Regions from separate parts of the Streptomyces sp. NPDC017936 genome, predicted to be linked through region 2. Evidence: riboswitches for the same ligand, from Rfam matches in the RefSeq annotation. Region 2 holds a riboswitch; each other region holds the start of a gene.
The links. Region 2 has a riboswitch for cobalamin ahead of ACH4F6_RS32835 (ABC transporter substrate-binding protein). Riboswitches for the same ligand answer to the same signal wherever they lie in the genome.
Positions count from the first base shown of each region.

Region 1 (8,201 bases), on a different contig from region 2:
TTCTCGACCTGGCCCCAGCCGGGGGCCATCGGGACGAACCAGTTGGACTCGGCCGCGGTGGCCGGCACGACCGTCTTGGGGTCGTTCTTCAGGGTCGCGAGGTCGGTCTTGTTGTTGGGCAGGTTGCCCTTGGCCATGAGGCCCTTCTGACCGGAGGGGCCGGTGAACGCGTTGATCCACTCGGCGGCGAGGTCCTGCGCGTCCGACTTCACCGGCACGGCGAGGTCGGAGCCGCCCAGGAAGACGGGGAGGTTCTTGCCGGACGGGCCGGGCATGACGAAGTTCTCGAGGTTGCCCTTGAGCTTGCCGGTCTTGTCGTTCTCGGGGGCCTCGGAGGTCGCGCCCTCCCAGGCGGCGCCGAAGATCATGCCGGACTTGCCCTGGCCGTAGACGATGTACCGGTCGGACTCGTCCTTGGTCTTGTCGCCGTGCATGTACTTGTCGACGACGTTCTTGTACTCGTTCAGACCCTTCAGGGACTCCGGCGAGGAGAGGTTGGCCTTCCACTGGCCGCCCTCCTCCTTCGCGATGGAGCCGCCGGCGTCGTAGACGAAGGACATGGCCGCGTACCAGTCGCGGGTGGGCTGGTACCAGGAGCTGAACTTGCCGCCCTCCTTCTTCTGGACCTTGTCCAGGGCGGCGGTCAGCTCCGCGTACGTCTTCGGGGCGCTCTTCACCCCGACGGAGGCGAAGAGGTCCTTGCGCCAGTTGCCGACCCGGCCGCCGGCGTAGTACGGGACGCCGTAGGTCTTGTCCTCGTAGGTCACCGAGGCCTTGAGACCGTCCAGCCAGGCGGAGGAGTTGTCGAACTTCGAGGTGTCGAGGGGGGCGAAGGCGCCCTTGACCATGTAGCCGAGCATCTCGGTGTTGCCCATCTCGACCACGTCGGGGGCCTTGTCCGTGGCGAGGACGGCGTCGAGCTTGGCGTTCTTGTCGGGCCAGCCGTAGTACTCGTGGTTGATCTTGAGACCGGGGTGCGCCTTCTGCACCGCCGCGTCGGCGGCCTTCACCAGGTCGGGCCAGTTGTTCTGCGCGTCGACCGTGAGCCAGACGGTCAGTTCCTTGGCGTCGGCGCCCTTGTCCGAGCCCCCGTTGTCACTGTCCCCGCACGCCGCGATGGAGACCATCATGCCCGCGATACCGATCGCGGCTGTCAGCTTGCGCTTCACGCCACCCTCCTCAGGGATGCCACAAACCCCCCTGCCTCCCCGCCGCGGTTGAGCGTCAACGCGTACCGTCCGTGGGGCCGGGACCTGGACCAATGGTGTAGACCAGTGCGGAGAGCTTGGCTCAGACCAATAGGGCTGTCAAGGGTGCGCAACGGGGGTTGAGTCGTCCGTTACGGGACCGCGATATGCAGGGACTTTTCAATTCCTGAGGGCGGATGCGGCCCCCGCGCGCGGGATGTACCACCGCCCCTCGAAAGCACGCTGGACTAGACCAAGCAGGGTCCCGCGGGTATACAGAGGAGATCACGGAAGAGCGAGGTCACCCGCACCGGTCACCCCGCCCAGGAACCCGTGCCACGATGTGAGCCGCGGGCCGACGCGCAGGTCGGCCGCTTGGCTCCGGAGCCGGGAAGGCAGGCCATGAGCACCGACGTCAGCAGTGCGGAGAACGAGGGTGGGGCGACCGTCCGTACCGCGCGCGTGCCCAAGTACTACCGCCTGAAGAAGCACCTGCTCGACATGACGCGGACCCAGGCGCCGGGCACGCCGGTGCCGCCCGAGCGGACGCTGGCGGCCGAGTTCGACACCTCGCGCACGACCGTGCGCCAGGCCCTGCAGGAACTGGTCGTCGAGGGCCGGCTGGAGCGCATCCAGGGCAAGGGCACGTTCGTCGCCAAGCCGAAGGTCTCCCAGGCCCTGCAACTCACCTCCTACACCGAGGACATGCGCGCCCAGGGCCTCGAGCCCACCTCCCAGCTCCTCGAGGTCGGCTACATCACCGCCGACGACACCCTCGCCGGCCTGCTCGACATCACCGCCGGCGGGCGCGTGCTGCGCATCGAGCGGCTGCGCATGGCCAACGGCGAGCCGATGGCGATCGAGACCACCCACCTCTCCGCCAAGCGCTTCCCGGCGCTGCGCAGGTCGCTGGTGAAGTACACGTCCCTCTACACCGCGCTCGCCGAGGTCTACGACGTCCATCTGGCGGAGGCCGAGGAGACCATCGAGACCTCCCTGGCCACCCCGCGCGAGGCGGGCCTGCTCGGCACCGACGTGGGCCTGCCCATGCTGATGCTCTCCCGGCACTCCCTGGACAAGGAGGGCCAGCCGGTGGAGTGGGTGCGGTCCGTCTACCGGGGCGACCGGTACAAGTTCGTGGCCCGCCTCAAGCGTCCCCAGGACTGAACGGGCGCCGTCCGGGGACCGATATCCGGACGAGGTCTTCCGCTCCCCTTTATGCGTCACCTACATTGCGTGCGCATTGCACAGGTGATCAGCAAGGGGACGGAGTCGCCGATGTCCAAAGCGCCAGAAGTGTCCACGGGGCGGGTGGTGACGCCCGTGCGCGTCGTCATCGCCCTCTGTCTGTTCGCGCCCTTCGTGGCGATGCTGTGGGTGGGCTCGTACGCCGAGGTGGACCCGACGTTCATCGGCATCCCCTTCTTCTACTGGTACCAGATGGCGTGGGTGCTCATCTCCACCGCGCTCACGATGGTCGCGTACCAGCTGTGGCAGCGTGACCAGCGCGCCCGCAAGGTCTCGGACGGGGGTGCGTCGGAATGAACGACGGTGTGAACGGCGTCGCGCTCGCCGTCTTCGTCCTCTTCTTCCTGGCCGTCACGGTCATGGGCTTCCTGGCCGCGCGCTGGCGCAAGGCCGACGACGAGCACAGCCTCGACGAGTGGGGTCTGGGCGGCCGGTCGTTCGGCACCTGGATCACCTGGTTCCTGCTGGGCGGCGACCTCTACACGGCCTACACCTTCGTGGCGGTCCCGGCGGCGATCTACGCGGCCGGCGCCGCCGGCTTCTTCGCGGTGCCCTACACGATCCTGGTCTACCCGCTGATCTTCACGTTCCTGCCGCGCCTGTGGTCGGTCTCGCACCGGCACGGGTACGTGACGACCTCGGACTTCGTGCGCGGCCGCTTCGGCTCCAAGGGCCTGTCCCTGGCCGTGGCCGTCACCGGCATCCTCGCGACCATGCCGTACATCGCGCTCCAGCTCGTCGGCATCCAGGCCGTGCTGGACGTGATGGGCGTCGGCGGCGGCGAGGACACCAACTGGTTCGTCAAGGACCTGCCGCTGCTGATCGCCTTCGGCGTGCTGGCCGCGTACACGTACTCGTCGGGCCTGCGCGCCCCCGCGCTGATCGCGTTCGTGAAGGACACGCTGATCTACATCGTCATCGCGGTGGCGATCATCTACATCCCGATCAAGCTGGGCGGGTTCGACGACATCTTCGCCAAGGCGGGTGACGCGTTCGCGCAGGTCAACCCGGCGACGGAGAAGCCGCGCGGGGCGCTGGTGCCGCCCGAGGCGGGCCAGTGGACGTACGCCACGCTGGCGTTGGGCTCCGCGCTGGCGCTCTTCATGTACCCGCACTCGATCACGGCCACGCTGTCCTCGAAGAGCCGTGAGGTGATCCGCCGCAACACCACGATCCTGCCGCTGTACTCCCTCATGCTCGGCCTGCTGGCCCTGCTGGGCTTCATGGCGATCGCGGCCGGGATCAAGGTCACCAACGGGCAGCTGGCGATCCCGCAGCTGTTCGAGGACATGTTCCCGGCCTGGTTCGCGGGCGTGGCCTTCGCGGCGATCGGCATCGGCGCCCTCGTCCCCGCGGCCATCATGTCCATCGCGGCCGCGAACCTCTTCACGCGCAACATCTACAAGGACTTCATCAAGCCGGACGCGACCCCCAAGGAGGAGACCCGCGTCTCCAAGCTGGTCTCGCTGCTGGTGAAGGTGGGCGCGCTGGTCTTCGTCCTGACGATGGACAAGACGGTCGCCATCAACTTCCAGCTCCTCGGCGGCATCTGGATCCTGCAGACCTTCCCGGCCCTGGTCGGCGGCCTGTTCACCCGCTGGTTCCACCGCTGGGCGCTGCTCGCCGGCTGGGCGGTCGGCATGGTCTACGGCACGGTCGCCGCGTACGGCGTCGCCTCCCCGACCCAGAAGCACTTCGGCGGCTCGTCGAAGGAGATCCCCGGCATCGGGGAGATCGGCTACATCGGTCTGACGGCGTTCGTCCTGAACCTGGTGGTGTCGGTCGTCCTGACCTTCGTCCTGAGGGCGGCGAAGGCCCCCGAGGGCGTCGACGAGACCAGGCCGGAGGACTACACGGCGGACGCGGGCGACCCGGGCGTCGAGGTGGAGCTGCCTCCGGCGACCGCGGGCTCCGCCCACTGACCGCCGGCTGAGGGCCTCCTGAGGCGCCCTCAGCCGCACGCCCCGCGACGGGCCGCCGAAAGCAGGTCGATTCGGCGGCCCGTCGTCGTCCACACTCGACGCCATGGACCTGCGGATCCGGGAAGCGGAACCCACCGAGTACGCCGCCCTGGGCGACCTGACCGCCCGCGCCTACCTCGACGACGGCCTCCTCGACTTCGGCGGGGGCGACCCGTACCTGCCCGTGCTGAAGGACGTCGCGGGGCGGGCCGCCGCGGCCGAGGTGCTGGTGGCGGTGCGGGACGGCGCGCTGCTCGGCGGCGTCACCCTCGTCCCCGACGGCGGCCCCGTCGCCGACATCGCCGGCCCCGGGGAGGCCGAGGTCCGCGCCCTGGCCGTCGCGCGGGAGAGCCGCGGACAGGGCGTCGGCGAGGCCCTCGTGCGCGCGTGCGTGGACCGTGCCCGCGCGGCGGAGGGCCGCACCGCCGTCGTCCTGTCGAGCCGGCGCTCCATGCACGCCGCCCACCGCCTCTACGAGCGCCTGGGCTTCGTCCGCACACCCGAGCGGGACTGGAACCCGGTCCCGCACCTGGACGACCTCACGCTCCTCACCTACCGATTGACGCTGTGAAGCCGGTGCGACACAACATCTGGGGGTAGCCCGACGGCCCGACACAAGATGTATGCTCATGCTCGCTGTCGCCGCAGGGGAATCCGGTGCGAATCCGGAACTGTCCCGCAACGGTGTACTCGCGTGTCTCCGCACGCCCGTCCAGTCCGAGGACCTGCCGGCAGCGCACCCGGTCCGTCCGTTCCGGGTGCCTGACGTCCGGGCCTCGTGGAGTGGGCCGGTGGACGCGACGCCGTGCGCGCTCGTGTGCTGCCCCCTGCCCTCCGCCAGGCCCCCCGCCGAGCGAGGGAGAGCCCCCACGTGACCATCGCGCCAGCCGATCCGGCTTCAGCCACCCCGTCCGCGGCGCCGGCCGGGGACGACGGTCCCGGAGCCGCGCTGCTGCGGACCCTGACCGGGCTGACCGCCGACCTCCCCGACGCCGACCCCGGCCGGGTCGCCGCCGCCGCGCTGCGGGGCCGGTCCGCGCGGGCGGACGAGACGGAACTGCGCGAGCTGGCCACGGAGGCGGCCGCCGGCCTGATCTCCGAGGACCCCGCCTACTCGAAGCTGGCCGCCCGGCTGCTGACGATCGGCATCGCCGCCGAGGCCGCCTCCCAGGGCGTCACCTCGTTCACCGAGTCCGTGGCCGCCGGCCACCGCGAGGGCCTCGTCGCCGACCGCACCGCCGCGTTCGTACGGCTGCACGCGGCCCGCCTGGACGCGCTGATCGACCCGGCCGCCGACGACCGCTTCGGCTACTTCGGGCTGCGCACCCTGCACAGCCGCTACCTGCTGCGCCACCCCCTCACCCGCAAGATCGTCGAGACGCCCCAGCACTTCCTGCTGCGGGTGGCGAGCGGCCTCGCCGAGGACGACACGCCCCGCTCCGTGGACGAGGTGGCCGCGCTCTACGGGCTGATGAGCCGGCTCGACTACCTGCCCTCGTCCCCCACGCTCTTCAACTCCGGCACCCGGCACCCCCAGATGTCATCCTGCTACCTCCTGGACTCCCCCAAGGACGAGCTGGACTCCCTGTACGACCGCTACCACCAGGTCGCCCGGCTCTCCAAGCACGCCGGCGGCATCGGGCTGTCGTACTCGCGGATCCGCTCCCGCGGCTCCCTCATCCGCGGCACCAACGGACTCTCCAACGGCATCGTGCCGTTCCTGAAGACCCTCGACGCCTCCGTCGCCGCCGTGAACCAGGGCGGGCGGCGCAAGGGCGCGGCCGCGGTCTACCTGGAGACCTGGCACTCGGACATCGAGGAGTTCCTGGAGCTGCGCGACAACACGGGTGAGGACGCCCGCCGTACGCACAACCTGAACCTGGCGCACTGGGTCCCGGACGAGTTCATGCGCCGGGTGAACGCCGACGAGCAGTGGTCGCTGTTCTCCCCCTCGGACGTGCCCGAGCTGGTCGACCTGTGGGGCGAGGAGTTCGACGCCGCGTACCGCGGGGCGGAGGCGGCGGGCCTCGCGAGGAAGACCATCGCGGCCCGCGACCTGTACGGCCGGATGATGCGCACCCTCGCGCAGACCGGCAACGGCTGGATGACCTTCAAGGACGCCGCCAACCGCACCGCCAACCAGACGGCCGAGCCGGGCCAGGTCATCCACTCCTCCAACCTCTGCACGGAGATCCTGGAGGTCACGAACGACGGCGAGACGGCGGTCTGCAACCTGGGGTCGGTGAACCTCGGCGCGTTCGTCGACACGGAGGCCGGGGACGTCGACTGGGAGCGGCTGGACGCCACGGTCCGCACGGCCGTCACCTTCCTGGACCGGGTCGTCGACATCAACTTCTACCCGACCGAGCAGGCGGGCCGGTCGAACGCCAAGTGGCGTCCGGTGGGCCTGGGCGCGATGGGCCTGCAGGACGTCTTCTTCAAGCTGCGGCTGCCCTTCGACTCCCCGCGGGCCCGCACGCTCTCGACGCGCATCGCCGAGCGGATCATGCTCGCCGCGTACGAGGCCTCCGCCGGCCTCGCCGAGCGCAACGGGCCGCTGCCGGCCTGGGACAGGACCCGCACCGCCCGCGGCGTGCTGCACCCGGACCACTACGGCGTCGAGTTCGCCTGGCCCGAGCGCTGGGCCGCGCTGCGCGAGCGCATCGCCGCGACGGGCCTGCGCAACTCGCTGCTCCTGGCCATCGCGCCGACCGCCACCATCGCCTCGATCGCCGGTGTGTACGAGTGCATCGAGCCGCAGGTGTCCAACCTGTTCAAGCGCGAGACGCTGTCCGGTGAGTTCCTCCAGGTCAACCCGTACCTGGTGGACGACCTGAAGAAGCTGGGCGTGTGGGACGCGCGCACCCGTGAGGCGCTGCGCGACGCGAACGGCTCGGTGCGGGACTTCGCCTGGATCCCCGAGGACGTACGGCAGCTCTACCGCACCGCCTGGGAGATCCCGCAGCGCGCCCTGATCGACATGGCCGCCGCCCGCACCCCCTACCTGGACCAGGCGCAGTCGCTGAACCTGTTCCTGGAGACGCCGACCATCGGCAAGCTCTCCTCGATGTACGCGTACGCCTGGAAGTCGGGCCTGAAGACGACGTACTACCTGCGCTCGCGCCCGGCGACCCGCATCGCCCGCGCCGCCCGGGCCCGGACCACCGCCCCCGACCGGCAGACGGGCTCCGACGACGCCGTCGCCTGCTCCCTTGAGAACCCCGAGTCCTGCGAGGCCTGCCAGTGATGTCCACCCGTTCCCAGAACCTTCTCGACCCGGGCTTCGAGCTGACCCTGCGCCCGATGCGCTACCCCGACTTCTACGAGCGCTACCGGGACGCCATCAAGAACACCTGGACCGTCGAGGAGGTCGACCTCCACTCGGACGTCGCCGACCTCGCCAGGCTGACGCCGGCCGAGCAGCACCTGATCGGCCGTCTGGTGGCCTTCTTCGCGACGGGCGACTCGATCGTCGCGAACAACCTGGTGCTGACGCTGTACAAGCACATCAACTCCCCCGAGGCGCGGCTGTACCTGAGCCGTCAGCTCTTCGAGGAGGCCGTGCACGTCCAGTTCTACCTGACGCTGCTCGACACCTACCTGCCCGACCCGGACGACCGGGCGGCGGCCTTCGCGGCCGTGGAGAACATCCCCTCCATCCGGGAGAAGGCCGAATTCTGCTTCACGTGGATGGACTCGGTCGAGAAGCTGGACCGCCTGGAGTCCCGGGCCGACCGCCGCCGCTTCCTGCTCAACCTCATCTGCTTCGCCGCGTGCATCGAGGGCCTGTTCTTCTACGGCGCCT
Region 1 is NZ_JBIRHK010000004.1:198,457-206,657, forward strand. Features, by position in the region: gene ACH4F6_RS10360 (extracellular solute-binding protein) at 1-1,169, opposite strand, end outside; gene ACH4F6_RS10365 (GntR family transcriptional regulator) at 1,590-2,354, shown strand; gene ACH4F6_RS10370 (DUF3311 domain-containing protein) at 2,466-2,732, shown strand; gene mctP (monocarboxylate uptake permease MctP) at 2,729-4,357, shown strand; gene ACH4F6_RS10380 (GNAT family N-acetyltransferase) at 4,461-4,967, shown strand; cobalamin riboswitch at 4,985-5,144, shown strand; gene ACH4F6_RS10385 (ribonucleoside-diphosphate reductase subunit alpha) at 5,268-7,643, shown strand; gene ACH4F6_RS10390 (ribonucleotide-diphosphate reductase subunit beta) at 7,643-8,201, shown strand, end outside.
Region 1: it holds a riboswitch for cobalamin, as region 2 does, so the genes downstream of both, ACH4F6_RS10385 (ribonucleoside-diphosphate reductase subunit alpha) here and ACH4F6_RS32835 (ABC transporter substrate-binding protein) in region 2, are expected to answer to the same signal.

Region 2 (10,908 bases):
GCCCGTGCCGGCCTTCCCCGGCCGACGGCCGAGGACCGGATCACTCGGGCTCGTGAGCGTGCGGACTCGTCGAAGGTGGCTCGGCCGGGCGTTTTCGGCCACCGTCATGGCCGGACGCGACCACGAGGACGAGCTCGCCTTCTACCTCTACTTCCACTTCCAGCACTTCCTGGCGGTGTACGCCGTCGAACGGGCCTCCGGCGTGTTCTACAGCCTGGTCCTCCTGGTCTGCTTCACGCTCGTCATCGTCGTCCAGCCCCTCGCGTCCGGCCTGATCCGGCGCATGCCCTACGCGACGGCCCTCGCGATCGGCTTCACGGGCCTGGCGGCCGGGCTGGCCGCCCTGGCGGTCGGCACCCGGCCGGCCCTGCTGGCGGGCGGAGCGCTGATCACCCTGGGCGACATCGTCCTGTTCCTCAAGAACGACCTGGAGGCACTGCGCCGCAGCCCGCGCTCGGACGCCGTGGTCTTCGGCCAGCAGCGGTTGGCGGCGGGACTCGGCGCCTGCGCCAGCGGAGTGCTGGGCGGACAGCTGTACGGCCTCACCGAACGCGCGAGCCAAACGGGCTGGTTCTGGCTGCTGGCCGCAGCACAGTGCCTGGTGCTGCCCCCCGCGCTGCTGGCACTGCGCGATCGCGGGGTGAAACACACCCACCCACACGATGACGACGAAGGAGCACTGAGACCGCATGACACGGACGGACGGGTTCCAGGACGATGACTTCTGGACCGAGTTCCACGACTTCCTGTTCCCCGAACAGCGCTACGAGCAGGCGGAAGACCTGCTGGACAGCTCTCCGCTGCTGTCCTTTCCCCGGGGTTCTCGCGTACTCGACCTGTGTTGCGGTCCAGGGGTGTTCACCGTGCCACTCGCCCGGCTCGGTCACGACGTCACCGGAGTGGACCTCAGTCCAGCCATGCTGGAGCGCGCACGCAAGAAATCGGCTGACGCCGATGCCCACGTCACCTACGTACGGGCCGACGCGCGCGAGTACGAGGCACCGGGCGCGTTCGACGTCGTCCTCAACATGTTCACCTCGTTCGGATACTTCGAGGAGCCCGCCGACAACGCCCGCGTGCTGCGCACCATGTACACCTGCCTGGCACCCGGCGGCACCCTCGTCCTGGACCTCGCCGGCAAGGAACTGCTGGCCCGCAGGATCACCCCGCCCAAGGTGGTGCGACGCGGCGACGACCTGATGGTGCAGACCGACACCGTGCTGGACGACTGGGCACGGCTGCGCAGCGACCGGGTCCTGGTCCGGGGCGAGCGGGTGACGCGTACCACCCTGGTGTGGTTCGTGTACAGCGCGGTCGAGTTGCGGCGGATGACGCGGGAGGCGGGATTCGGCCGGGTGGAAGTCTTCGGCGGTTTCGACGGCCGTCCCTACGACGAGAACGCCGAGCGGCTGGTGCTCCGGGCGGTCCGGGAGGCGTGACGGAGGGCGTGGGGGAGTGCGGGTGGGTCAGCACGCCCTTTCGACCCGAGCTCGGCGGATCGTAGTATCACCGGGTCATCGCCGCGACGGGAGACAGGAAGCCGGTGCGAATCCGGCACGGTCCCGCCACTGTGACCGGGGAGTGCCCCCTCCGACATGCCACTGCGCGAGCCGCAGGAAGGCAGGAGGGCGTCGATCCGGGAGTCAGGACACTGGCCTGTCGCGGGCCCGTTCCGAGGAGCGCGGACTCCCCAGGAGGCTTCACGTGTACGACGGCACGTTCCGTCCCCCCCTGTTCACCCCTGCCCGCAGGCGTCACGCCCTGCGTGCCACGGCCGCGGCCTTGGCCCTGTCGGCGGCCCTGCTGACCGCCGGCTGCGGATCGTCGCAGGACACAGCCCGGGCCGCGGAGGCCACGGCCATGCCGGCCGACGGCTTTCCCGTCACCATCGACAACTGCGGCGTGAAGACGACGTACGACAAACCGCCCTCCCGTGTCGTCACCGTCCACCAGCACCCGGCGGAGCTCATGCTCGCCCTAGGTCTGAAGAACCGCATGGTCGGCACCTCCTTCCCCGACTCCGCCGTCCTGCCCGAGCTGAAGCAGGACTACGAGTCGATTCCGGAACTGGCGAAGAAGGAACCGTCCTTCGAAACGGTTCTGGAGGCCGATCCGGACCTCGTCTACGGCGGCTACGGCAGCGCCTTCGCCGAGAACGAGGGCCGCTCCCGCCAGGCGTTCGCAGACGCGGGCATCGACACCCACCTCAACCGTGAGTACTGCGGCAAGAAGCGGGTGACGATGAAGGACACCTACGACGAGGTCCGCACCATCGGCCGGATCTTCGGCGTCTCTGACCGGGCGGACAAGCTGGTCGCCGACCTCGAAGGCCGCGTCGACAAGGCCGCCACCACGGTCGAGGGCGAGCCCGAGGTGCCCGTCTTCGTCTACGACAGCGGCGACAAGACCGCCTTCACCGCGGGCGGCAAGAGCCTCGGCACCGAACTGATCCGGCTGGCCGGCGGCAAGAACGTCTTCGGCGACCTCGACGACGTCTTCGGCGACGTCTCCTGGGAGCAGGTCGTCGAGCGCAGGCCGGAGGTCATCGCGATCTACGACTACGCCGACGCCGGGAGCGTCGGTCAGAAGAAGGAGTTCCTGCTGTCCCAGCCCGCCCTCGAGGACGTACCCGCCGTCAAGAACAAGCGCTTCGTCGTGCTGCCGCTGACCGCCACCCTGGTCGGGGTCCGGTCCGCGTACGCAGTGGGGGACCTGGCCCGCGGCATCCACCCCGAGAGCTTCGCGTGACGGCCCCGGCACCCGTCCCGGCGCCGAGCAGGCCGGGCCACAACGGCAACAGGCCGAGAGGCGGGCGGGCCCGACCGGTCTCGCCCTCACGCTCGTCGTCCTGGCCGTCCTGCTGGCGGTCTCCGCCACGGCGGGCCTGGCCATCGGCTCGGTGCAGGTGCCGCCCGGCCAGGTATGGGGCATCGTGACGCACGCGCTGGGCGCCGACTGGGCGGATGCCGACTGGTCACGGGCGCGGGAGACCATCGTGCTGGACGTGCGGGCACCGCGCGTGCTCCTCGGGGCCGTGGCCGGCGCCGGACTGGCGGTGGTGGGCACCACCCTGCAGGCCCTGATCCGCAACCCGCTCGCGGAGCCCTACCTGCTCGGCGTCTCCTCCGGGGCGTCCCTGGGCGCCGTCGTGGTGATCGTGTTCGGGGTGACCTGGTTCGGGCCGGTGTCGCTGTCGGTCGCCGCGTTCGCGGGCGCGCTGGGCGCACTGCTGCTCGTCTACGCCACCGCCCGCACCGGCGGCCGGATCACGTCTGCACGGCTGGTCCTGTCCGGTGTGGCCGTCGCCGCGGTGCTCACCGCCGTGCTGGACCTGCTGCTGCTCACCACCGACCGGGGCAACGAGGCCCGCGCGGTCCTCGCCTGGACCCTCGGCGGTCTCGGCGGCGTCAACTGGGACACTCTGTGGCTGCCCGGCGCCGCCCTGCTTCTGGGCATCGGCATCCTCATGGTGCAGGCCCGCAACCTGAACCTGTTGCTCGCCGGTGAGGAGGCCGCGACGACGATGGGGCTGGACGTGGCCCGCTTCCGCGCCCGCATGTTCGTCCTGCTCTCCCTCGTCACCGGCATCCTCGTCGCGGCCGCCGGGCCGATCGGCTTCGTCGGGCTGATGCTTCCGCATATCGTGCGGCTCGCCGTCGGTGGCGACCACCGCCGCGTCCTGCCGACGGCAGCGCTCGGCGGCGCGGTCTTCCTCATCTGGGCCGACATCGCCGCACGCGTCGTCGCCGCGCCCATGGAGATACCGGTCGGTGTGCTCACCGCACTGTGCGGAGGCCCGTTCTTCCTTTGGCTGATGCGCCGCGACGCCCGGCGGAGCACCACCCGAGGAGGGGCATGACCGGCACGGAACTCGTCATCGACGGAGTCACCCTCACCGCCGGCGCGCGCCGCCTGGTCGAGGACGTCTCCCTGACCGCCCGGCCCGGCGAGGTCATCGGCCTGGTCGGACCGAACGGCAGCGGCAAGTCCAGCCTGCTGCGCGCCGTCTACCGCGTCCTGCGCCCCACCACCGGCCGGGTCGATGTCGACGGCATGGACGCCTGGTCGCTGCCCGTGCGGCAACTCGCCCGAACGGTGGCAGCGGTCGTACAGGAGTCAGGTGCCGAGTTCGACCTCTCGGTGCGTGAGGTCGTCGCCATGGGCCGCACCCCGCACAAACAGCTGCTTGACGGCGACACCCCCGAAGACGCCGACCTGATCCGGTCGGCGCTCGCCGCGGTGGACGCCACCGACCTGGCCCACCGCCCCTTCGACCGGCTCTCCGGCGGCGAACGCCAACGCGTCCTCATCGCCCGCGCCCTCGCCCAGCAGCCGTCCCTCCTCGTCCTGGACGAACCGACCAACCACCTCGACATCCGCCACCAGCTGGAGGTCCTCGGCACCTTGCGGCAACTGCCCGCGACGGTCCTGGTGGCCCTGCACGACCTCAACCTCGCCGCGTACTACTGCGACCGCCTCTACGTCCTGCGCGACGGCAGCGTCACGGCCTCGGGCTCGCCCGTCGACGTCCTCACGCCCCAGTTGTTGGCCACGGTCTACGGCGTGACGAGCGAGGTCACCATCCATCCACGCACAGGCGCCCCCCAGGTGACCTTCCTCCCCGGAGCACCGCCCCTGGCCGCTCAAGTCGAGGCGGGTCCCCCCGTCTCGTGATCGTCGGCGCCGTTTTCGCCGGTCATCCCGTGATCAAGCAGCGCCGGTGCCGACCCGTCGTCGTCCGACCGCGGCGCGGAAGGACCCCCGCAACCGGTGTGCTTGCGGGGGCCCTTCGCCGCGCCGGCCCGGTGAACGGTGAGAAGACGATCACGAGCAGGACATCTGCGTGGCCACGGCGTCACGGCTTGAGGAGCAGGCTGTCGCCGCGCTCCTTGGCGGCGGCGGAGCGCTTGGCCACGTCCTGCCAGTCGACGACGGCCCACATCGCCTCGATGAAGTCGACCTCCTGGTTCTTGTACTGCAGGTAGAAGGCGTGCTCCCAGGCGTCGAAGACCAGGATCGGGGTGGAGCCCTGCCCGACGTTGCCCTGGTGGTCGTAGACCTGCTCGACGATCAGCCGGCCGCTCAGCGGCTCGTAGGCGAGCACACCCCAGCCGGAGCCCTGCGTGTGGTGGTGGCGGTCTTGGACAGCTGGGCCTTGAAACCGGCGAAGGAGCCGAAGGCCTCGGTGATCGCGTCGGCCGGCTGCTCCAGTGTGTCATTCGCACCCTTCACGTACGCCGCGTGATGTTTGTCGTGGTGCAGGTCGATGATCTCCGGGCTGAGGACCGGAGCGAGCGCCGAGCAGTCGTACGGAAGTTCCGGGAGCGTGTACACGGGCGTGTCCGGTGCCCTTGCGGGCGGTTTTCGGCGTGATGCCGTGAGCGCGCAGGAGCCGACGATATGTGTCGTAGTCGTAGCCGCGGTCGGCGAACAGCCGCCGTGGGCCGGTGACGTGGCCCGCCCACCAGGCCGCGGATGCGGGGAATCGCGTCCGGCAGGGGGCATGAGCGGGGTGACGTCGTGACGGTTTTCGCTGGTCAGCGACATTGCGAGGAGTGTTTCGTGCCGATCGGTGATCACATGGTGCTTGCTGCCCCGGCGGCCGCGGTCGACCGGCGAAGGTCCGGTGTGAGCCCCCCCTTCAGGTCCCGGACGTGCGAGCCGTCCGCCACACGCCTGACTTGCTGATCGTCACGTCGTGGTACCGCTTGAGGTACATCGCGATCTTCTCCGGGCCGAAGTGGTAGTTCTGCCGGAGATAGATGATCTTCCCGACCACCTCGACGTGCGTCGCGTTCGGGGATGTCTTGGGTGCCTTGGAGCGGGTGCGCAGGCCCTCGACGCCCTCGGCCCGGCAGCGGCGGTACCAGGTGGAGTAAGCCTGCCGACTGATCCCGAAGTACCGGCAGGACATCGCGACGTTGCCGCTGACCTCTTCGACATGGCGTATGACGGCCAGGCGCCGCTTGGCCTCACGGTCAAGCGGCGGGGTGGCGGGACTGGACTTGGGCATGTGGATCTCCGCAGTGATCGGAGACCCAGGTGTCAACGATGATCGTCAGTTTTAGACCGACAGTGGACCTGCTTAGCTTCATGCTGTCCCTGTCTCAGGACTTCTTGAACCCATGCTCGGGTGTACGGAAGTAGAGACCCTGGATGGTGATTTTCCTGGGCTGGGCGGCTCGTACACTGACGAAAATGGAGGACCACACGGCCACCGGGATCGGTGCACGTCCGGCGCGCGTCTTGCGGGAGTACGTCGACTCGTATGTCGGCTTCGACCTCCGCGGGCTCCCGGCGGGGGTGCACTGCGGCCCGCCGAGCCGCGCGCTCACTGCGGTGATCAGCCTGTCAGATCCTTTGGAGGTGGCGACAGGCGTTGACGACGGGTCACCGGTCACCCGATTCGGCAGCGTGGCCGGCGGTCTGATGTGCCGGTCCGTCGCGATTCACCATGACGGACGCCAGCAAGGTGTTCAGGTATCGCTGACACCGCTCGGGGCCCGGGCCGTCTACGGCATGCCGTCTGCCGAGCTCGCCAACCGACTGGTCCCACTTGACGAGCTTCTCGGAGCCCTTGCCGTCGAGCTGGTCGACCGGCTCCGATCGGCGACAACATGGGCGGCGCGGTTCACCGCGCTGGACGAATTGTTCCTCCGAGCTGTCGGCCGCAGCGCCTGCGGCGACCATGTGCGCTGGGTGCGCCCCGAGGTGGCCGAGGCCTGGCGCCGCCTCGTCGCCGCGCGGGGTTGCGTCCAGGTTGGTGCGGTCGCCGCGGAACTCGGCTGGAGCCGTCGGTACCTCACCGAGCGGTTTCGCGGTGAGGTGGGCCTGTCGCCGAAGACCTTCGCCCGAGTCTTGCGCTTCGAGCACGCGCACGAACTGACGGCGACGCAGGACCCGCTCCCGTGGGGCGATGCGGCAGCAGTCTCTGGCTACGCCGACCAGGCCCATCTCGTCCGGGACTGGCGCGAGTTCACGGGCCGATCGCCGACGGCCTGGCGTCGCAGCGAAGTCCTCCTCGGAGCCGGGTAGCCGCCAACCGTCCGCCCCTCGCGTCGGCTTCTCTTCCCTTTTCTTCAAGACCGCCCGATAGACGGCATCGTAGGCAGATGACCGGCCGCGGATGGGCGAGACAACCCAGAAGACAGCGATCGCCCTGCCGACCGGATGGCATCTCGGCCAACCGAACCCATCGCGCTACGCCCGGAAGCCCCAGGCCCTGTCTGCTGCTGTTCGGACGTCCGCGCCCGTCGGCGCCGGTGAATCCCGTCAAGGGCAACAGTGCTGACCGTGCAGTGGTCAGATGGCGCGAGTACCAATCGTGCCGCTCGCCGGGACGGACCGTTGGACTGAGGTCCGGTGCAACAAGCCGGTGAACCTTCCCCGCTCCTCGGCGGGTGTCGCCGAGCTCATCAGTCGGCGACATCTAGCGTTTGCGGTGGTCAGGCCGTATTGGATCGGGTCGCGGTGATCACGACGGATGTGTAGGGCATGGTGGTGTGGCCGCCGAGCTCGTCGATCGCGTTCCTGGCGCTGTTCAGGACCTCCGCCATTTTGTCTGCGGGGAGTTGGGTGAGGCCGCCGAAGGTGGGGAGCTGGTCGAGCCACTCCTCTCGGGAGTAGGTGTGCTCCCAGGTGAAGCGCCACTGTTCCGGCTCGCTGAAGCTGCCGGTCTGCCGGATCCCGTCGGCGATCTTCGCGAACAGTGGCTGGTAGGCGTCCACGGCCGATCCGCTGAGCAGGCCGGGGTTGAACGGGGAATCGGGAGCGACCCGGTGGAGTGCTTCAGCGAGGGCGTCGATCAACTGGACCGGAAGCTGGGGGACGTGGTGGAAGGGGGCGAGTCGGCCGCCGGGCCGGAGCACCTGGGCCGCCTTGGCCGCGCCGGCGACGGGATCCACCCAGTGCCAGGCGGTGCCGGCGATGACCGCGTCGAACTGCCGCCCGGCTGGCTGCCAGTCCTCGAACCTGGCGACCTCGACCTCGATGCGGCTGCGGCGCGCGAAGGCGGCCATCCGCTCGTCGGGCTCGACACCGAGCACCGTGCAGCCGGCCGCCTGGAACTGCCGGGCCTCGATGCCGGTTCCGGCTCCGACGTCGAGGATGTACCGACCGGGGCTTGCCGCGATGATCCTGTCCACCAGGGCCTGGGGATACGGCGGTCGGGCGCGGTCGTAGCGTTCGGCGTCCACGCCGAACGACTCGGCCGTCTGCCGGTGGCGGTAGGGCTCGGGGCCGGACGTGTCCGGCTGTCCCTGCGATAAAGTGGGCATGCGCCCACACTAATGGGCGGTTGCCCACTTGTTAAGGCTGGGGCGGCGCGGAAAGGGAGACAATGCCGTCAGGGGTGCACATCCGCAACGTGCGCGGCCAGTTGTTCGAAGCCGCCGAGCGCGTGCTGCTTCGGAACGGGCCCGACGCGTTGACCAGCCGGGCGGTCACGGAGGAGGCGAACTGCGCCAAGGGCGTGCTGCACCGGCACTTCACCGACTTCGATGCCTTCCTGGCGGAACTCGTCCTCGACCGCGTCCGCGGCATCGAGGACCGAACCACGACTCTGCGCGCGGCCGCCGGCACCGGGAGCGTGGTGGACAACCTCGCCAACGCGCTGCAGGACCTGTTCGGTCCGGTCACGGTGGCAATCGTCGCGCTCATCACCTTCCGCGAAGGCCTCCGCGCGCGGCTGCGCGAGGCCGGTCTGACCGGTATCCCACTGGCCGCACAGGGCACTGCCATGATCGCCGCATACCTCACCGCCGAGCGGGAGTCGGGGCGTCTGGCCGGTGACGCCGACATCGACACACTCGCCCCCACCCTCGTCGGGGCCGGTCACCTGCTGTTCGCCGACCGGACCAGCGCCCCACCGCAGACCCCCGCCGTCCGCAAGATGGTGACCACCGTCATCGCTGGCGCCTTGCGGCCACCCGAGCCGTGACCTAAACGCCAGGTTGCACGTCGCTCCGCCCGCCTCTGCCCCAGATCTGGTAGGCCTCCGCAGCGAGTTCGGGGTTCTGGTGGTCGTGGTCGGGGTCTGCGCAATGCCCGACCACAGCCCTGACCATGGCGGCGCTTATGGATGTCGGGTGTGCATCCAGCCGACCCTGCGGTTGGGGTGGGTGACGGGGCGCCATACGGGTGCGGTGGGGTCGTGGTGTCCGTGCTTGGGGGCATTTCGGTGTGCCGGTGGGCTGTGGGTTGGTGGCTGCGCAATCTGCCGTCCTGGTCTGCGCGGTGTGCTGGCCTGTGTGGTTGGGGTCATGGGCGGTTCGTGGTCGGGGCGGGCTGTTGCTGCGTCGGGGCGGTGGCGTGTGACCTCCCCAGGTCTTGTCCGCCACCGCCCCGCCGTGTGCCCGCCGGCACCCGGATGTCCGCTCCTTCGTCCAACCGTCCGTCCTGCTACCCCGCCTTTAGCCTCGCGCTTTCACGAAGCGGGTTGTCCAAGAGCTGACCAGAAACGAGGAAAGTGCCTTTGACCTGCAACGATAGGACTTGCTGAGGGTCCTGTTAGCTGCAAGGGAAAGAGCACTTTCCAGGTGAGAGAGCCTATCTCGTCGTACCCGAGTGTCCGTGTCCAGGAGGACGGCCGTCAGGTGGTCTCGCAGGCCGGTTCGGTCCTGCTGGTGGAGACGGTCCGCAAGGTGGGCCTTGACCAGGCGATATCCGCCGCATTGGCGCCGTGGCGGAGGCCGCGGGCCGTCCACGACCCGGGGAAGGTCGTCCTGGACCTCGCCCTGGCGGTCGCGCTGGGCGGGGACTGCCTGGCCGATGCCGGCCTGCTGCGGGCCGAGCCGGCCGTGTTCGGGCCGGTTGCCTCGGACCCGACGGTCTCCCGCCTGGTCGATACTCCCGCCGTCTCCGGCGACACCGCCCTGCAGGCGATCCGGTCCGCACGGGCCGAAGTCCGCGAACGCGTCTGGTGGTTGGCCGACCGGAAGGCGCCAGACGCGGACGGGACGGTGACCACCGACCTGGACGGGGTGCTGGTGATCGCGCACTCCGACAAGCAGGACGCCGCCCCGACCTGGAAGCGGACCTACGGCCACCACCCGCTGATGGGTTTCGTCGACCACGGCCCGGGCGGCACCGGGGAACCCGTCGCGGCCCTGCTCAGGCCGGGGAACGCGGGGTCGAACACCGCCGCCGACCACATCACCGCAGCCCGCCTGACCCTCGCCCAACCACCGAAGAAATACCGGCGCGGACGCCAGACCCTGATCCGCACCGACTCCGCGGGCGGCACCCACGACTTCGTCTCCTGGCTCGCCCGGCGCGGGCGCTGGCTGTCCTACTCCGTCGGCATGGTGATCACCGACGCGCGGGCCGCCGCCCTGCCCGCCCTCAGCCGCAGAACGCGAAATGGTCCGCCAACTCCGTCGGCGGACCATCACGAAAGTCCGAGGCCAAGTTCTGTTTCTCTGGTCACCTGGGCCCGCAACCGGTCAAGCTGGGCCCTCACCAGCCGTGCTGGGCGTCCCCCAGTACGGTGCCGCCGAGGTACGCGGCAAGTCTCTTGGCGCGTGGAAGGTCGCCCAATTTGTCGACGTGGACGAAGACTGTGTGGTGGTTAGTCGGCTTTGACCAGTTGACGTCGTCGCAGTTGAAGAGGATCTCCACGCCGTCGTACTTGGCAAAGCCGTACGAATCCGTCTCCGCGTCGTCCGGCCACCTGCCGTGCAAGCCCATCGAGGCGATGCCTTGCCCCACAGCCCTCACGAACCGGTTCTCCACGGTGCCCGGTGGCACGTAGTGCAGGACGGACAGAGGCAGCTCCGGCTCCAGGAGGGAGCGGTCCGCCGTGGCGATGTCCAGGCCGAAGTCCAGAAAGTCACGTGTTACCGGGTCCCTTCGGGGCTTGGTGTAGTTGAACTCGGCCTCGGGCAGCACCGCCGCGATCCGCCGCGCGTC
Region 2 is NZ_JBIRHK010000019.1:148,524-159,431, forward strand. Features, by position in the region: gene ACH4F6_RS32825 (hypothetical protein) at 107-721, shown strand; gene ACH4F6_RS32830 (class I SAM-dependent methyltransferase) at 690-1,439, shown strand; cobalamin riboswitch at 1,495-1,675, shown strand; gene ACH4F6_RS32835 (ABC transporter substrate-binding protein) at 1,705-2,748, shown strand; partial or broken gene ACH4F6_RS32840 (FecCD family ABC transporter permease) at 2,831-3,859, shown strand; gene ACH4F6_RS32845 (ABC transporter ATP-binding protein) at 3,856-4,674, shown strand; partial or broken gene ACH4F6_RS32850 (superoxide dismutase) at 4,856-5,334, opposite strand; partial or broken gene ACH4F6_RS32855 (transposase) at 5,339-5,678, opposite strand; gene ACH4F6_RS32860 (helix-turn-helix domain-containing protein) at 5,642-6,013, opposite strand; gene ACH4F6_RS32865 (helix-turn-helix domain-containing protein) at 6,199-7,035, shown strand; gene ACH4F6_RS32870 (class I SAM-dependent methyltransferase) at 7,446-8,276, opposite strand; gene ACH4F6_RS32875 (TetR/AcrR family transcriptional regulator) at 8,351-8,938, shown strand; gene ACH4F6_RS32880 (transposase) at 9,537-10,571, shown strand; gene ACH4F6_RS32885 (hypothetical protein) at 10,456-10,908, opposite strand, start outside.

Region 3 (10,908 bases), on a different contig from region 2:
GTCGCCCCGCGCTCCGCCGCCGGGCGGCCCCCTCGCGGACCTCGGTCACGGCCCGCGCAGGTCGGGGCGGGTTCGGGGTATCAGGGTCCCGAGGGGCGACCGCACCGCGAGGGCGGCCGCGCCGCGGGAACGAGCACCCGGAGGACAGGAGGGCGGGGCATGGTCAGGCGATCCGGTTGCCGGAATCCCCGGCGTCGTCGTGGATGCGTGTCGCCGCCGCGTCGCAGAACGCCTCCAGCCCCTCCAGCAGGGCCACCCGCTTGGCGGTGGGCATCACGTCCAGCACCGCCCGCAGCTGCCGCTCCCTGCGCGCGCGCAGGTCCGCGAGGAAGGCCCGCCCCCGGCCGCTGAGGCGCAGCCGCACCTCGCGCCGGTCGGCCGGGCTCACCGCGCGCTCGACGAAGCCGGCGGCCTGGAGCCGGTCGCACAGCCGGCTGGTCGACGGCGGCGTGGAGGCGAGGGAGTCGGCGAGGGTGCGCATGTTGATGTCCTCGTGGTGCTCGAGGATCAACAGCACGCGCAGCTGCGACGCGGACGCGGGCGCGGTCGACGCCCTGCCCCACAGCACTTCCAGCAGCTCCGCCGCCGTCGCGGTCACCCGGGCGACCTCGTCGGGCTCCGGGCGGTGACGGAAGGCAGTCACGGTCAGCCTCTCGCAGGCACTGGGACGACCGCCAGCGTACTAGGGCTCGTCCGGTGAGGCGGGCCGCGAAAAGCAGAAGAGCACATGATCCGTACATTTCGACGAGAGGACCGGTGCAGTGACGACCGTGGACGGATGGACGACCGCCGAGCGCGCCCTGCGGACGGCGGCGCCCCACGAGTTGCTCGACACGGTCCGCGGCGTGCTGGCCGAACAGTACGGCGCGGACCGTGTCGAGCTGTTCCTGGCCGACTACGGCCTGACGGTGCTGCAACCGGTGTCCACGTCGCCGCACGCCCCGGAACCGGTACCGGCCCACGGCAGCCCGGCGGGCCGGGCCTTCGGCGCGCAGGAACCGTTCGTGGAGCCCGCCGGCGAGGGACGGGTGCGCGCCCATCTGCCCGTCACCGTGCGCGGCGACCGGCTCGGCGTGCTGTCGGTGACCCTGCCCGAGCAGGGGGAGGCCGTCCTGGCCGAGGTGGCCGGGATCGCGCAGGTGCTGGCGCACGAGCTGGTCCTGACCGAGCGGGACACCGACCTGTACCTCCGGGCGAGACGCAGAGACCGGCTCACCCTGGCCGCGGAGATGCAGTGGCAGCTGCTCCCGGGCCGCTCGCGCAGCTGCCCCGAGTTCGATCTGGGCGCCCAGCTGGAGCCCGCCTACGACGTCTTCGGCGACTCCTACGACTGGTCGGTGACGGCCGACCACCTGACGCTGTACGTCACCGACGGCATGGGCGAGGGCACGGAGGCGTCCCTGCTGACCGGCCTGGCCGTCACCGCGCTGCGCAACGCGCGGCGGGCCGGCCTTCCCCTCGCCGACCAGGCGGCCCTGGCCGACCAGGCCGTCCACGCCCAGCACCGGGGCCGCCGCCACCTGCCGGCCCTGCTGCTCGAGGTCGAACTGGCCACCGGGCACGCCCGGGTGGTGGACGCCGGCTCCCCCCGGATGCTGCGCCTGCGGAACGGCATCGTGGAACACGTGCGCCTCGACCCCCAGTTGCCGCTGGGCATGTTCGAGGAGACGGACTACGCGGCCCAGGAGTTCCGCCTCGAGCCCGGCGACCGGCTCCTCTTCGTCAGCGACGGCGTCCACGCGGCCGTCTCGCCCGCCGGGGAGGCCTACGGCGAGGCCGTCCTGGCCCGCGCGGTCCTGTCCACCCGCCTGCTGCCCGCGGCCGAGGTCCCGCACGCCGTCCTGCGGGAGCTGACGCGTCACCGCGGCCGGCGCGTCCCGGACGACGACGCCCTGGTGCTGTGCCTGGACTGGCGCGGCCGCTGACCCGGACGCGCGTTCCCGGCAGGGCGCCGGCGCGGAGCCGCCGGCGGCTCAGGCCGCGGCGCGCACGGCTTCGACGGCCAGGTGGCCGGCCTCGTCGATCGCCGCCCGCACGGCGTCGCCGTCGACCCTCCCGCCGCGCACCGTCACCCGCCCCGCCCGCACGTCGACGTCCACCTCGGTGACGCCGGCCACCTCCACCCCCTTCTCGGCGACGCCGGCCGCGCGGCGGCCGCAGCTCATGGCGGACACGGTGCAGACCGGCTCGGTCACGGCGGGTGCTCCTGCCGTCGGGTTCACCGGTGCCTGCGCCCCGGGGTCCCGGGGCCCGCGGCACCAGGTACGGCACGGATCCCCGCCGTGTTCAGCAAGCGCGTACCACGTCGGCGGAACGCACCCGTGCGCCGGGGTGTGAGCCCTCGTCCGCCGTCCGCGCGCCCCCGTCGCGGCTTGTCACTGCCCCTGTCCTGGCACTACTGTCACCACGCCTTGGTGAACGGGAAATCCGGTGTGATGCCGGTGCGGCCCTCGCCACTGTGATCGGGAAGTCCGGCTCCGGCCCTCACGGGCAGCCACTGGGTCCTCGGACCCGGGAAGGCGGAGCACGGGCGGTGGTACCCGTCAGCCAGGAGACCGGCCAAGGCGCGTCAACCATCCACGAGGTGCTGGAGAGGGTCTGCTGAGCCATGCACATAGCCGAGGGTTTCCTTCCTCCGGCGCACGCGGTCGCCTGGGGCGTCGCGTCGGCGCCGTTCGTCGTCCACGGAGTCCGCGCCCTGAACCGTGAAGTGCGCGAGCATCCCGAGAGCACCCTGCTCCTCGGCGCCTCCGGGGCCTTCACCTTCGTCCTGTCCGCTCTCAAACTGCCGTCGGTGACCGGGAGCTGCTCGCACCCCACCGGCACCGGGCTGGGCGCCATCCTGTTCCGGCCGCCGATCATGGCGGTGCTCGGCACCATCACGCTGCTCTTCCAGGCGCTGCTGCTCGCCCACGGCGGCCTGACCACCCTGGGCGCCAACGTGTTCTCCATGGCGATCGTCGGTCCGTGGGCCGGTTACGGGACGTACCGGCTGCTGCGGCGGTACGACGTGCCGCTGATGGTCACCGTGTTCGCCGGCGCGTTCGTCGCCGACCTGTCCACCTACTGCGTCACCAGCGTGCAGCTGGCGCTCGCGTTCCCCGACCCGAGCAGCGGCTTCCTGGGCGCGCTCGGCAAGTTCGGCTCCATCTTCGCCGTCACGCAGATCCCGCTGGCGGTGAGCGAGGGCCTCCTCACGGTGCTGGTCATGCGGCTCCTGGCGCAGTCCAGCAAGGGCGAACTGACCCGCCTCGGCGTACTGGTGACGAAGCGGCAGGAACCGGCCGACACGGAGGCGGTGGCCCGGTGAACCGGAACACGAAGATCAACATCCTGCTGCTGGCCGTGGTGGTCGCGCTCGCCGTGCTGCCGCTCGCCCTCGGCCTCGGCGACCACAAGGAGGAGCCGTTCGCGGGCTCCGACGGCGAGGCGGAGACGGCGATCACCGAGATCGAGCCGGACTACGAGCCGTGGTTCTCGCCCCTGTACGAGCCGCCGTCCGGGGAGATCGAGTCGGCGCTGTTCTCCCTCCAGGCGGCCCTCGGAGCGGGCGTCCTCGCCTACTACTTCGGCCTGCGCCGGGGGCGGCGCCAGGGCGAACTGCGGGCCGCCGCACGGCTGGCGGAGACCCGGGACACCGCGGAGGGGACCACCGCGCCCACGACTGCGCGAAGCCCCGGGGGCGCCGGGGGGCCGGAGAGCGGATCCGACGCCGGGGCGTCCGCGCCGGGACGGGTCTGAGCGGTCGTGCTGCCGATCGACGCGGCGGCGCACAGCAGCCGCTGGCGCCGCCGCCACCCCGTGGACAAGGCCGTGCTCGGGTTCGGCCTCACCGTGCTCGCGATCTCCCTGCCGCCCTGGCCGGGCGCGGTCCTGGTGCTGGTGACGGCGCTGGTCCTGCTGCTCGGCCCGGCGGGTGTGCCGGCCCGCCGGCTGTGGCGCGCCTACCGGGTGCCGCTGGGGTTCTGCGCGACCGGCGCGGTCACCCTGCTCGTCCAGGTGGGCGGACCCGGCGGGTTCGTGAGCCTGGCCGACGGCGGGGCCGTGCGCGCCGGGGAGCTGATGCTGCGCACCTCGGCCGCCTCCCTCGGCGTGCTGCTGTTCGCGTTCACCACCCCCATGTCCGACCTGCTGCCCCGCCTGGTGAAGGCCGGTGTGCCCGCACCGGTCGTCGACGTCGCCCTGGTGACGTACCGCATGAGCTTCCTGCTGCTGGACTCCGTGCGCCGGATCCGGGAGGCCCAGGCGGCCCGGCTCGGGCACACCTCCCGGGCCGCCGAGTGGCGTTCCCTGGCCGGGCTCGGCGCCACCGCCTTCGTGCGGGCCTTCGACCGGGCGGCGCGGCTCCAGGCCGGTCTCGCCGGACGCGGCTACGACGGCACCCTGCGCGTCCTGGTGCCCGAGGCCCGTGTCTCCGTCCGTTTCACGGCGGCCGGCGCCGGGCTCCTGGCGGCCCTGGCCGCCCTCACGTTCGTACTGGAAAGGTCCCTGTGATGAGCGAGCTGGTCGCCCTGCGGGGCGTCTCCTTCGCGTACGAGGACGGCCCGGCCGTGCTCGACGGCCTCGACTTCGTCGTCCGCGAAGGCCGCGCGCTCGCCCTCCTCGGCCGCAACGGCACCGGCAAGACGACCCTGATGCGGCTGCTCAGCGGCGGACTGCGCCCGCACCGGGGCCGGCTGACGGTCGAGGGAGAGCCGGTGGCGTACGACCGCAAGGGGCTGACGCGGCTGCGGACCACCGTCCAGCTGGTGGTGCAGGACCCGGACGACCAGCTGTTCGCCGCGTCCGTCGCGCAGGACGTGTCGTTCGGTCCGCTGAACCTCGGGCTGCCCGACGCCGAGGTGCGGGCCCGGGTGGCCGAAGCGCTCGCCGCCCTGGACATCACCGGCCTCGCCGACCGGCCCACCCACCTGCTCTCCTACGGGCAGCGCAAGCGGACCGCGATCGCGGGCGCCGTCGCGATGCGGCCGCGCGTGCTGATCCTCGACGAACCGACCGCCGGGCTCGACCCCGACGGGCAGGAGCGCCTCCTCGCCACCCTCGACGCCCTGCGCGCGTCCGGCACCACGGTCGTGATGGCCACCCACGACGTCGACCTCGCCCTGCGCTGGGCCGACGACGCGGCGCTCCTCACCCCTTCCAGCGCCCACACCGGCCCCGCGGCCACCACCCTCGCCCGCACGGACCTCCTCGGACAGGCGGGACTCCGGCTGCCCTGGGGCGTCGCCGCCGCCGGGCTCCTGCGGGCGCAGGGGCTGCTGCGCGAGACGGAGCCCGGCCCGCGCAGCCCGGAGGAGCTGGCCGCCCTGACGGCGGCGCCGGCCACGCCCCCGGTCCCGGCCGACGGCTGATCCCCGGCGCGCCCGCGGGGTGTCGGCGCGGCGCCGGGTGGAACCCGGTGTCGTGGAAGGAAGCCGCGCCGACACCCGGGAGACCCGTGTGCCCCAGACCGCCGAAGCCCTGTACCGCCGTGTCCACGAGCAGGCCGAGGAGCGGGCCGACGCGCTGTGGCAGGTCGCGTCGGCGCTGCACGCCGACCCCGAGTACGCCTTCGCCGAGCGGCGGGCCGCCGCGCTCCTGACGGGTGAGCTGCGCCGGGCCGGGTTCGACGTGCGGCAGGACGTGGCCGGCATGCCGACCGCCTTCACCGCCCGCTTCGGCGAGGGGCGGCCCACGGTGGCGCTGCTGCTGGAGTACGACGCCCTGCCCGGCCTGGGGCACGCCTGCGGGCACAACCTGATCGCCGCCGCCGGGCTGGGGGCGGCGCTCGCCGTCCGCGCCGTGCTGGAGCCGGGCGCCGGGTCGGTGCTGGCCGTCGGCAGCCCGGCCGAGGAGGGCGGCGGCGGCAAGGTCCTGGAGGTGGAGGCGGGCGTCTTCGACGACGTCGACGCCGCGCTCATGTTCCATCCGGGCGTGTACGACTGGGCCCGGGCCCCGCTGACGGCGCAGGAACAGTACCGGGTCGGCTTCCACGGCCGGGCCGCCCACCCGACCGGGAACCCCACGGAGGGCATCGACGCGCTCGCGGCCCTCGTCGAACTGTTCAACGTGCTGGCCGCGCTCGGCCGGCGCCTGCCGGAGGCCTCCCACGTCCAGGGCATCATCACGCACGGGGGCGAGGCCACGAACATCGTCCCCGAGTACGCGGAGGGCCTGTTCGGCCTGCGCGCGGCCACCACGGACGCCCTCGACGACCTCGCCGGGCGGCTGCGGTCCGCCGCCGCGGGGGTGGCGCAGGCCACCGGCACCCGGTGCGCCGTCGAACGGGTGGGGGTCCGCTACGAGCACTTCCGTGACAGCGAGGCGCTCTCCCGGCGCTTCGCCGCGCACCTGGGGCGCTCCGGGATCGCCCTCACCCCGCCCGCGCCGGGGGTGTACCTGGGTTCGTCGGACATCGGCAACGTCAGTTCCCGGGTGCCGGCCATCCACCCGTTCGTGGCGATCATGGACGAGGACGGCTCCGACCACACGCCCGAGTTCGCCGCCGCGGCGGTCTCCGAACGGGCCCGGCGCGTCCTGTCCGCCGCCACGAAGGCGCTGGCGTGCACCGCGGTGGACGTCCTGTACGACGCCGGTCTGCGCGCCGAGGCGTGGAACGGGTACGGACGCGCCGCGGGCGCCGTCGCCGCGCGCTGAGCCCGGCCGGGCCCGGCGTCAGCCCTCGACGCCGGTGGCGCTGTGCGCGGAGCCGACCGGCTTGGACTCCGGGGAGCCCCGCTGCCGCAGGTAGATCGAGAGCACCGCCATGGAGGCGACGGCGAGCAGTTCGGACTGCCAGTTCTGCAGGGTGCGGTTCCAGAAGTCCGCCGAGCCCAGGTACTGCGTCCAGCCGACCGGGGCCTCGAGCCGCCGCAGCCGTTCCTCGTCGTGGGCGACGACGCCGGTGATCGACTGCACCAGCCAGGACAGCAGGAAGATCGTCCCCATGACGAGCAGCAGGGAGTTGGAGTACAGCGTGCGCCGCCATCCGGTGGCCGACGCCCACCGGGGCGAGTTCTCCCGGGCGTGCTCGCCGACCCTCTGGTCCTCGTCCGACTCGGTGCCGGACCTGCCCGGTTCCTTGGACTCCGGGGAACCGCGCTGCAGGAGCCAGACGGTCGCGCCGATGTACAGGGAGAACTGGAGGTACTCGGACTGCCAGTTCTCCGCCACGTCGACCGCGAAGTCGGACGAGGTGAGGTACTCGCCGAAGCCGACCGGCCGGAACCGGTCGGCGACCAGCTGGTCGTTGAGGTCGGCCCGGCCCGCGATCGCCTGCCCCACCAGCGTCAGCAGGAACGCGGCCATGAAGGTCAGTCCCAGCGCGTTGTCCCGGACGAAGCCCCGCAGGCCCCCGGGCCGGGACGCCCGGTCACGGGTCGCGTCCCCGTTCACCGGCGCATCAGTCCCACGGCGGCGAGGTAGGCGAGGCCGCATCCGACGACCAGCAGGACCATGACGAACATCGTCCTCATCGCTCACCCGCCCTTGACCAGGCACTGGTAGGGCCGTTCCGGCCGCGGCCGGCAGCCTGCCGCGACGATCTTCCAGCCGTCGCCGAAACGGGAGAGGAACAGGGTGTCCCGGACGAGCACCGCCCGCGCCTGGTTGCCGTAGACGTCCGTGCCCCGCACGGCGCCGCCCGCGGGAAGGGACTCCTCCCGGAGCGCCCGCGCGCACGGGACGCCGGCCGACTGCTCCACTTCCTCCAGGGTCCCCGGCGCGAGGGCCCCGCACATCCGGTCGTACGCGCCCTCGTCGAGCGCCTCCTCGAACGCGGCCGCGGCGGACCGCACGTCGGCGCGTCGTTCCTGCACCGTGCCGCAGGCGCCGACGGTGCCGGTGAGGACGACCGCGGCGGCCGCGGTCCACGCTCGGCTGGCCACCCACCACCTCCGACCCGGATCCGTCCGGGCAGTACACCCCGGAACACGGCCCCGGGCGGCCCGGCACGACGGCGGGTTCCCCCGGCCGGCGGACACCGCCGTGCCCTCCTCACGGCGGCGGGTGCCCTACGGACCCCGACCGCGCCCCCGTCCGCGTGAGCGAGACCGTGAAGGGGTGGCGGGGCTCGGTCAGCACGCGGTGGGCCGGTCCCTGCTCGACGAGTTCGCCCGCGTCCAGCACGGCTATGCGGCCGGCCAGGCGGGCGGTGTCCAGGTCGTGGGTGACGAGGACGAGGGACAGGCCGTCGCGCTCGCGCAGCAGACCGGCGAGGAGACGGAGGATGCCGCGCCGGGTGACCGGGTCGAGGCCGGAGGTGATCTCGTCGCAGATCAGGACCCGCGGCCGGGCGAGCAGGGCGCGGGCGAGGGCCGCGCGCTGCAGTTCGCCGCCGGAGAGCGCGCCGGGACGGCGGCGGGCCAGGTCCGCCGGCAGGCCGAGGCGGTCCAGGGCGGCCGTCGCCTCGTCCGCCGCCGCCCGGTCGCCGATGCCGCGCAGCCGCACCGCCGTACGGGCCACCTGGTGCAGGACGGGCCGGTGCTCGTCGAAGGCGGCGCGGGCGTCCTGGAAGACGTACTGCACGGCGGCGAGCTGGGCGCGGCTGCGGTCGCGCAGACTGCGCGCGAGCCGTGTGCCGTCGAGCAGGATCTCCCCGTCGTGATCGCGGTGCAGGCCCGCGAGGCAGCGGGCGAGCGTCGTCTTGCCGCTGCCGGAGCGGCCGACCACGGCCAGGCACTCGCCGGGGCGGAGGGCGAGGTGCGGGGCGCGCAGGACGACGGTCCGCCGGCCGTGCACGGCGGTCAGGCCCCGTACCTCCAGCACGGCCGGCCCGGCGGCCGCCGGCTCCTCGGGGGCCGCGCGCCGCTCGTCGAACAGCCGGCGCGTCCACGGGTGCCGCGGCGCCGTGCGCAGCCGTTCCACCGGCCCCGACTCGACGACCCGGCCCGCGCGCAGGACGAGGACCTCGTCGGCGAGGGCGCGCACCACGTCCAGGTCGTGGCTGAGCAGGACGAGCGCGACACCGCGGGCCGCCACCGCCGCCAGCTGCTCGACGACACGGCTCTTGGTCAACGCGTCCTGGCCCGTGGTGGGTTCGTCGGCGACGATGACGCGGGCGCCGAGCAGCAGGGCCTGGGCGAGGACGACGCGCTGCTGCTGTCCGCCGGAGAGCTGGTGCGGGTAGCGCCTCAAGAGCGCCTCGGCATCCGGCAGTTGGGCGTCGGACAGCGCTCGCAGGACCCGCTCGCGGGCCGCCGTCCGGCGCTCGGCGCGGGGCAGACGGCGGACCTGGAGCCGGGCGATGTCGTACAGCAGCGCGCCGACACGGCGGACCGGGTTGAGCACGGCGGCGGGGTGCTGAGGCACGTAGCCCACCGGGCCGTCGCCGGTCCGCCGCACCTCGCCCGTGACGCGGGCACCGGGCGGGTGCTCGCCCAGCAGGGCGAGGCCGGTCGTCGTCTTCCCGCTGCCGGAGGCGCCGACCAGGGCGGTCACCCTTCCCGGCAGCGCCCTCAGATCGACTCCGTCGACGATCGCCCGGCCGTCGATCTCGACGCGCAGACCGCGGACCTCGACGACGGCGTCCGTCTCCCGGCTCACGGGCGTCGCCCCTTCCTCTTCTTCTCCAGCGCCGCGTCGAAGAGCAGGTTGGTGCCCGTCGTCAGCGCCACGATCAGCAGCGCGGGCACCACCACGGCCCAGGGCTGCACCAGCAGGCCGGTGCGGTTGCGGTCGACCATGACGGCCCAGTCGGCGGCGTCCGGTGCGACACCGACGCCGAGGAACGCGGCGGTCGACACCAGGTACAGCACACCCGTCAGCCGGATGCCGGCGTCGGCGGCGAGGGTGCGCAGCGCCGAACGGCCGACGTAGCCGACGGCGATCCGCCACCGGCTCTCGCCCTGCACGCGCAGCGCCTCGACGGCGGGGCGGGCGGCCGCCTCCCCGGCGGCGGCCCGCACGGTCCGGGCCGCGTCGGGCACGTTGACCAGCGCCACGAGCAGCGCGAGCCCCACCGGCCCCGGTGACAGCACGGAGGCCACGAGCAGGATCAGCAGCAGGGACGGCACGGCGAGCAGCACGTCCAGCGGCCGCATCAGCGCGTCCTCCAGCGGGCGCGCCCGGGTCAGCGCGCCGAGCAGGCCGACCGGGACGGCGACGAGGTAAGCCAGGGCGGTCGCGGCCAGCGCGGTGACCACGACCGTACGGCCGCCCAGCAGGACCTGGTCCCGGACGTCACGGCCGACGAAGTCGGTGCCGAGCCAGTGGCCGCCGCCGAGCGTGAAGGAGACGGCCCTGGGCCCCGGGTCGCCCACGAACAGCGGTCCGAGGAGGGCGAGCGCGAGGGGGACGGCGACGACCGCGCCGCCCGGCACGAAGCGGCGGTACGTCCTCACGCGGCCACCTCCGTGCGGGGAGTGAACCGGTGGGCCACCAGGTCGGCCCCGAGGTTGAGCACGACCGTCAGCACCCCGAACACCACGGCCAGCCCCTGCACCACCGGCACGTCCCGCTCGGCGACGGCGTCGAGGAGGACCGTGCCCAGGCCCGGGATCACGAACAGGGCCTCCACCACGATCACCCCGCACAGCAACCAGTCGGCGGTGCGGGCGAGTTGCTGCACGGCCGGGGCGAGGGCGTTCGGCAGGGCGTGGGCGCGGCGGACGCGTGCGCCGGGGACGCCGCAGCGGCGGGCGTGGGCGGCGTAGGGGGAGGCGAGCGCGTCGACCATGCCGGCCCGCACCAGGCGGGACAGGGAGCACACCGGGCGGGACAGCAGGACCAGCACCGGCAGCACCAGCACCGCCGGATCGGCGAGCAGGCCGGTGCCGTGGCCGACGGCCGTCGGCGGCAGCCAGGCCAGCTCGAGGGCGAGGACCGTCACCAGCAGCACCCCGAGGGCGAACTCGGGGACCGCGTAGACGGCCAGCGTCACCGAGCTGACCAGCCGGTCGACGAGCCGGCCCTCGTGGCGGGCGGCGAGCA
Region 3 is NZ_JBIRHK010000014.1:186,589-197,496, reverse strand. Features, by position in the region: gene ACH4F6_RS27730 (MarR family transcriptional regulator) at 164-649, opposite strand; gene ACH4F6_RS27725 (PP2C family protein-serine/threonine phosphatase) at 762-1,925, shown strand; gene ACH4F6_RS27720 (heavy-metal-associated domain-containing protein) at 1,974-2,195, opposite strand; cobalamin riboswitch at 2,374-2,579, shown strand; gene ACH4F6_RS27715 (energy-coupling factor ABC transporter permease) at 2,609-3,310, shown strand; gene ACH4F6_RS27710 (energy-coupling factor ABC transporter substrate-binding protein) at 3,307-3,741, shown strand; gene cbiQ (cobalt ECF transporter T component CbiQ) at 3,748-4,494, shown strand; gene ACH4F6_RS27700 (ATP-binding cassette domain-containing protein) at 4,494-5,351, shown strand; gene ACH4F6_RS27695 (amidohydrolase) at 5,440-6,636, shown strand; gene ACH4F6_RS27690 (DUF6766 family protein) at 6,655-7,374, opposite strand; gene ACH4F6_RS27685 (hypothetical protein) at 7,458-7,865, opposite strand; gene ACH4F6_RS27680 (ABC transporter ATP-binding protein) at 7,975-9,522, opposite strand; gene ACH4F6_RS27675 (ABC transporter permease) at 9,519-10,319, opposite strand; gene ACH4F6_RS27670 (ABC transporter permease) at 10,316-10,908, opposite strand, start outside.
Region 3: it holds a riboswitch for cobalamin, as region 2 does, so the genes downstream of both, ACH4F6_RS27715 (energy-coupling factor ABC transporter permease) here and ACH4F6_RS32835 (ABC transporter substrate-binding protein) in region 2, are expected to answer to the same signal.